3 regions of the Chelativorans sp. AA-79 genome follow, and region 3 is predicted to be linked to each of the others. Evidence: predicted binding sites of a transcription regulator. Region 3 holds the regulator's gene; each other region holds the start of a gene.
The links. Region 3 encodes PhoB, which activates phosphate uptake and scavenging genes when phosphate is short. Its sites were predicted from a motif close to TGTCATNNANCTGTCAT; they were not measured.

Region 1 (2,265 bases), 170 kb from region 3:
CCGTGATCACCATCCGCGCCTCGCAGACCGCCGACCTTCCCGCCATCACCGCAATCTATGCCCATGCCGTCGAGACCGGCACGGCAAGCTACGAGCTCGAGCCGCCGAGCCTGGAGGAGATGACATCCCGGATGAAGGCGCTCAATTCCAGGCGCTATCCTTATCTCGTTGCCGAAGAGGAAGGCCGCGTGCTGGGCTACGCCTATGCGGGGCCGTTCCGGCCACGCCGGGCCTACCGCTTCCTGGTCGAGGATTCTATCTATATAGCGCCGGATGCACAAGGACAGGGTGTCGGCCGTCTGCTGCTGACCGCGCTCATCGACGCATGCAGGGAACTCGGCTTCCGTCAGATCGCCGCGGTGATCGGCGACGGCTCGCCGCAGAGCGCTTCGGTGAGGCTGCACGCCGCACTCGGCTTCCGCCATGCCGGCGTGCTGGAAGGCAGTGGCTACAAGCACGGCCGCTGGCTGGACACGGTGTTCATGCAGCTTTCGCTCAATGGCGGCAATGCCCTGTCGCCGGACCCGGAATCACTGCCCGAAAGACTGTTCCAGCGGGGGATCTGATCGGGCTCAGGTTCCCACCAGGCGCAATTTCTTGTCGAAGACGGCCAGCACGCGGGGAAGCTCGTGCCCACGCTTCAGGATCGCGCCCGTGACGGCCACGACGCTGTAGGCGCCCTGCTTCCGCGCGAGGCTCGGATCCTTGACGATGCGGAAAAGCGGAACCTCGCTCGCCCGGCGATAGACGGAGAAGACTGCCCTGTCGTCGAGGTGGTCTATGGCATAATCGCGCCATTCGCCTGCCGCCACCATGCGACCGTAGACACGCAGGATCTGGTCGAGTTCCCGACGGTCAAAGGTGATCGGAAGCTTCGTCCGCGCCCGGCGGGCCTCGCCGAGCGGGATGAGATTCCCGGAATCGTCCCTACCCTCCGAGCCGCTTCCCAGATCGGTCATGCTGCATGCACCCTCATGACGGTATCGTGACAGGAAAGGTGGCGCGGGCCGCCCGGAAATGCAACCCCCGGAGCCCATTCGCAATCAAACCGCTCTCACGGAAAAGATACCCGCCGTCGAATTTGGTGATCGCCTGCCTTATTATTGCCGTTTTCTTTCCCCGCTTGCGCCTGATTTTGCACCGACCATAAGGATGTTGCCTGAGACGGTTCGATCCGGAGCAGTCCTGTACCCCAAGCCCCCCCGCCCACAGGGCTGATCTTGGATCGAACCAACTCCGGGCCGAAGGCCAAACGAAAGGCAACGATCTCCTGAGATCAGCGCCGGTACAGGCAATCGCCGTGCCGGCGTTTTTTTGTCTCCAGGATGCCAGGACGGTCAGACCACGGAGGGGATATCCGCTGCTCCCAGAACCGGGCCGGGGTTCCCTTTTCCGTCGACGGACTGGACGAGCACCGCGCAGCCGCCACCCTTGCTGCTGATCTCCGTCTTGGGAAATTCGAGCCGGACGGCTTTGCCGTGCCAGACGCCGATCGTCTGATAGCTCCTGACCACATTGCAGTAATCGATGGTCTTTCCCCTGTTTTCGCCGGCTCTGATCTCGACCGATTTGTGAGGACGGTAGGCGGCGAGGATGATATGGGCGCCTGTGGCTTGGGCGGGACCCTTGCCGATGTCGATCACGACGTTCTGGCTCGTCGCCGAAAGCGTCACGTCCGCAGAGAAGGTGTGTGCGCCGGAGGCGGCCGCCTCCAATGCATCCAGCACCGCACTGCGGTCCGTCCCGGTCACGTCGAGCCTCCCGTTGATCACGATCTGCGGTGTATAGACGGAGGTGCCGAGCACTTCTCCATAGCCATGCTGCCTCTCGGTGTTTTCCGGCGTGGCGAGGTCGTCCTTCCAGCCGAGATAGTCCCAGTAGTCTACATGGTAGGCGAGGGCTACGAGATCGCTGCGGTCCGCAAGCTCCGAAAAGAGAGCATCCGCCCGCGGGCAACTGCTGCAGCCTTGGCTGGTGAACAGCTCCACCACCGCGATGGGCCTGTCTGCCGCCCTGGAAGCCCGGAAACATGAAGGCAGCGCCACCGCCACAAGGCCCATCTTCAAAATGGTTCTGCGAGCGGTGAGACTCCGCATGTCCTCTTCCTCGTCACGGCCTCAAAGGTTATCGGGCCGCCTTTTGCTGCATTGTTTAATGGTAGCGGCGAATGAACTTCCTTGGAAAGTCACGTTGCGGTGAAGGCTTCGTTAACCGGCGTGGTGTCCGCCGCATAAACGCGAAACCGCCGGCCAAGGCCGGCGGTTC
Region 2 (2,265 bases), 1.4 Mb from region 3:
TACGGACCTGTACGTAGTTGCCGAAGCGCAGGCCCTTCGAATTCGGGGTCGGTTCATGAAGCGTGATCTGCTTGATGGCGACGTCCGAACCGGGATTCTTCTCGTAATAGCCCTGGCTTTGGCCGAGTTCGTAGGCCGCCTTGGTGATCGGCAGATAGCCCGTGAACTGATGCCAATCGGCCTGGACTTCCGCGGAGGACAGATAATTGAAGAAGTCCGCCACGCCCTTGTACTCTTCCTGCGGCTTGCCCTGCAGGACCCACAGGGTGGCGCCGCCGATGATCGAGTTCTGCGGCGCACCCTCGACATCGTCATAGTAAGGCAGCATGCCGTAGCCGACCTCGAAATCCTTGGCGTTGGCGATCACCGCCGCACGCCCGGCCGACGAGTTCATATACATGGCGCATTCCTGGGCGAAGAACTTCGGCGGGGCGTCGCTGCCGCCTTCCGGGCCGGCGTACTGGAAGATGCCCTCGTCCTGCCAGCGCTTCAGGTTCTCCCAATGCTTGACCTGCACCGGGCCGTTGAGCGTGAATTCCGCGTCAAGCCCGCCGAAACCGTTTTCCAGCGTGCCGATCGGCTGGTTGTGCCAGGCCGAGAGGTTCTCAAGCTGGATCCAGGAAATCCACCCCGTCGTGAAGCCGCAGGGCGCCGCGCCGGATTCCATGATCTTCTTGGAGAACTCCTCCACCTCCGCCCAGGTCTTGGGCGCCTGTTCCGGGTCGAGCCCGGCCTTCTGGAAGGCGTCCTTGTTGTAGTAGAAGATCGGCGTGGAGGAATTGAAGGGCATTGACAGCATATTGCCGTCGGTGTCGGTGTAATAGCCGGCGACCGCGGGCAGATAGGCGCTCGGATCGAAATCCGCGCCCGCATCCTTCATGAGCTGGTAGACGGGATAGACGGCGCCCCTGGCGGACATCATGGTGCCCGTGCCCACTTCGTAGACCTGCACGATGTGCGGCTGCTGGCCCGCGCGGAACGCCGCGATGGCGGAGGTCATGGTCTCGGCATAGTTGCCTTTGTAGACCGGCACCACCTCGTATCCGCTCTGCGACTTGTTGTAGCCGGCGACGATCTCCTCGAGCTTGGCGCCAAGCTCGCCGCCCATGGCGTGCCACCACTCGATCCTGGTCTGGGCCTCGGCGTTCACCGGCAGCGCGAAGATGGCGGCGGAGGCCGCCAGAAGGAACATGCGATTCATTGGGATCTCCCTTATTGCCATCGACTCGATGGAGGAGCCCCTTTTGAAGGCGTTCTATAACGTCTGGATGACAGCGCCGGAGAGGGCTGTGGAGCTTGGCCGGCCGCCTGGAAACGGGCCGGCACTGCCGGATTCAGCCCGCGGAATCCATCGGCACGTGGCCCGAATCCTGAGCGACACGCGCAAGCCAGGCCGAGACCGCGGGAAACCGCGGAAGGTCGAAACCGCCGATCTGCGCGTCGTGCGTATAGGCGTAGAGCGCGATGTCGGCGACGGTGAGGCCCTCCCCTGTCAGGAACGGCGTTTGCGATAGCTGCCGCTCCATCACCCCCAGAGCGCGATTGCCGCCTTCGAGTGCCGCAGCCATCCTCTCGGGCGTCGCCTGCGCGGCCCGCTCCGGATATCTGCTGAGCGCCCGCCGGACCGCGACATAGGGCTCGTGGCTGTACTGCTCGAAAAAGAGCCACTGATGGACGAGCGCCCGCTCGTAGGGATCGTCGGGCAGGAAACGCGTGCCCTCGGCGAGATAGAGCAGGATCGCGTTGGATTCCCAGATGAACCTTCCGTCGTCGAGTTCCAGCAGCGGCACCTTCCCGTTGGGGTTCATGGCGAGGAAATCGGGCTTGCGGGTGGTGCCGTCACGCGAGCTTGTCTCCACGTGCTCGAAGGGAATGCCGAGCTTCGCGAACAGAAGCCTCGGCTTGTAGCAGTTCCCGCTGTCCGTCATTCCGTAGAGTTTCATCGCGCGCTCCCTTTTCGCTGTTTGGATAGCGCGGCGTTCCGCCCTGCACGAATGAATAGTTTTGCTGGATCGATCAGCGGGATTGAGCAGAGCCCCGTCAGTTCGCGCGGGAACGCGCGGCAAACAGTGGAACCACCCTTTCGCCGGAGGCGAACAACCCCTCGATGTGGAGAGGATTGAGGTCGAAGATGGAGCCGGCGAGCTTCGGCCGGCCGAGCAGATAGCCCTGCACGAAATCCGCGCCCGCCTGCATCGCGACCCGGAGCTGTGCCGCCGTTTCGATGCCCTGGATGAGCACCTGCCGCCCTTCGCGCTGCAGCGC
Region 3 (2,265 bases):
GTTCAACGTGCCGGTGACGGTGCAGAACGACTGCAACATGATTGCCGTGGCGCTGCGGTGGCTCAATCCCGAGCGCTACGGCGACAACTTCATCACCATTCTCCTTTCCCACGGCATCGGCATGGGCCTGATGCTGGACGGGAAGATGTTCAGCGGCACACGCTCCTCGGCGGGCGAATTCGGCCACATGGTGCATGAACCTGGGGGTGCACTATGCCGTTGCGGGCGCCGGGGCTGCATCGAAGCCTATGCCGGCAACTACGCCATCTGGCGCCGCGCCTCCGGGAAGAGCAGGGACGAGAAGCCGGTGGCCGATATCGAGGCGGGGGAAATGCAGAGGCTTGCGGGGCAAGCGCGGCAAGAAGAGGGACAGGCGCGGGACGCCTTCCGCGAGGCGGGGCGGGCGATCGGCTTCGGCCTCGGCAATCTCTTTGCCCTAATCGACCCGGCACCGGTGGCGATGGTGGGCCAGGGTACGGCGGCCTTCGACATTCTCGAGCCTGAGATCCGCCGTGCGCTGGCCGAGACCGCAGGGGGCCAGCACGCCGAAGCCGTTGCCTTCGAAACATTGCCCAATGCGGTGCCGCTTATCCTGCACGGCGCGGCGATGAGCGCACTGACGGGCCTCGACCGCGACATGTTCGCGCCGGGCCTTCGCACATCAGCGGCGGGCTGGGGGAAAGAGCAGCCCGAACGGGCCTCTCCTCAGTTTTCGCGAATGGCGTAGCCCGCGCCGCGGATGGTGCGGATGACATCGGGCATCCGCCCCTGGTTCACCGCCTTGCGCAGCCGCCCGACATGAACGTCCACCGTCCGCTCGTCGATGTAGATCGTCTCGCCCCAGACATTGTCGAGGAGCTGGCTGCGGGAGAAGACGCGGCCGGGATGCTGCATCATGAACTCGAGCAGGCGGAATTCCGTCGGCCCGAGGCGGATCTCGCTCTTGCGCCGATAGACGCGATGGGATTCACGGTCGAGCACGATATCGCCGACCTTCAGCACCGTGGAAAGCACTTCGGGCTTGGCGCGCCGGAGAAGCGCACGCACCCGCGCGATGAATTCGGGCGTCGAGAAGGGCTTCACCAGATAGTCGTCCGCGCCGGTGGAAAGCCCGCGGACACGGTCGCTCTCCTCCCCGCGCGCGGTCAGCATGATGATCGGGAGCCGCTCCGTCTCCGGACGCATCCTGAGCCGGCGGCACAGCTCGATCCCCGAGACGGCAGGCACCATCCAGTCGAGCACGAGCAGGTCCGGGACGTTCTCCTGCAGCCGCACTTCCGCCTCGTCGCCGCGCGTGATCACCTCGACCTGGTAGCCTTCCGCCTCGAGATTGTAGCGCAGCAGCACACAGAGCGGTTCGTCATCCTCGACCACCATGACTTTCGGTGCGATCATTCAACAGCCTCCAGCTACCCGGCCGTCACCTGCGTTTCGTCCTGCTTCGGCCGTTGCACGGGGAGTTGCAGGCCTGTGAGCACATAATAGGCGTTCTCCGCGATGTTGGTCACATGGTCGCCGATGCGCTCGAGGTTCTTTGCGCAGAACAGGAGATGCGTGCAGGCGGTGATGTTGCGCGGATCCTCCATCATATAGGTGAGGAGCTGCCGGAACACCGACGTGTACTGGATATCGATCTTCTCGTCCTCGTCGCGCAGCTTGGTCAGCGCTTCGGGCTGGCGCGTGACATAGCGGTCCACCACCAGGTTCACTTGTTCCAGCACCATGTTGGACATGGTCTCGATCGGCTGCGTCAGGCCGCGGGGAGCGCCGCCGCCCACCGCACCGACGCGCTTGGCGATGTTCTTGGCGAGATCGCCGATCCGCTCGAGGTCGGCCGCCATGCGGATCGCACCGACAACCGCCCGCAGGTCCTGCGCCATGGGCTGGCGCTTGGCGATGAGCGTGATCGCGCGCTCATCGAGTTCGCGCTGCTTTGCGTCCATGACGACGTCGTCGGAGATCACGCGCTGCGCGAGCGCATTGTCTGAATAGAGCAGCGACCTGGTTGCAGCCTGCGTCATGGCCGCCGAAAGGTCGCCCATCTCACGGATGAGGCGGTCGAGGTGCTCCAGATCCTCGTCGAAAGAGGCGACGGTATGCTGGCCCATGAGTCCGTTCCTTTTGCAAACTGCGCCGGATCAGCCGAACCGGCCTGTGATGTAATCCTGGGTCCGCTTGTCTTCCGGGTTGGTGAACATCTTGTCGGTCGGCCCCTCTTCGACCAGGTTCCCGAGATGGAACATCGCCGTGCGCTGGGAGACGCGG

Region 1: a site for PhoB is predicted at 975-991, ahead of PVE73_RS02505 (DUF2794 domain-containing protein). Genes of this name have one in related genera too.
Region 2: a site for PhoB is predicted at 1,258-1,274, ahead of ugpB (sn-glycerol-3-phosphate ABC transporter substrate-binding protein UgpB). Genes of this name have one in related genera too.

What each region holds. Positions count from the first base shown of each region.
Region 1 is NZ_CP120361.1:506,379-508,643, forward strand. Features, by position in the region: gene PVE73_RS02500 (GNAT family N-acetyltransferase) at 1-566, shown strand, start outside; gene PVE73_RS02505 (DUF2794 domain-containing protein) at 573-959, opposite strand; gene PVE73_RS02510 (DUF1223 domain-containing protein) at 1,338-2,096, opposite strand.
Region 2 is NZ_CP120361.1:2,032,642-2,034,906, reverse strand. Features, by position in the region: gene ugpB (sn-glycerol-3-phosphate ABC transporter substrate-binding protein UgpB) at 1-1,201, opposite strand, end outside; gene PVE73_RS09825 (glutathione S-transferase family protein) at 1,335-1,943, opposite strand; gene PVE73_RS09820 (EAL domain-containing protein) at 2,041-2,265, opposite strand, start outside.
Region 3 is NZ_CP120361.1:675,716-677,980, reverse strand. Features, by position in the region: gene PVE73_RS03430 (ROK family protein) at 1-727, shown strand, start outside; gene phoB (phosphate regulon transcriptional regulator PhoB) at 706-1,392, opposite strand; gene phoU (phosphate signaling complex protein PhoU) at 1,410-2,108, opposite strand; gene pstB (phosphate ABC transporter ATP-binding protein PstB) at 2,139-2,265, opposite strand, start outside.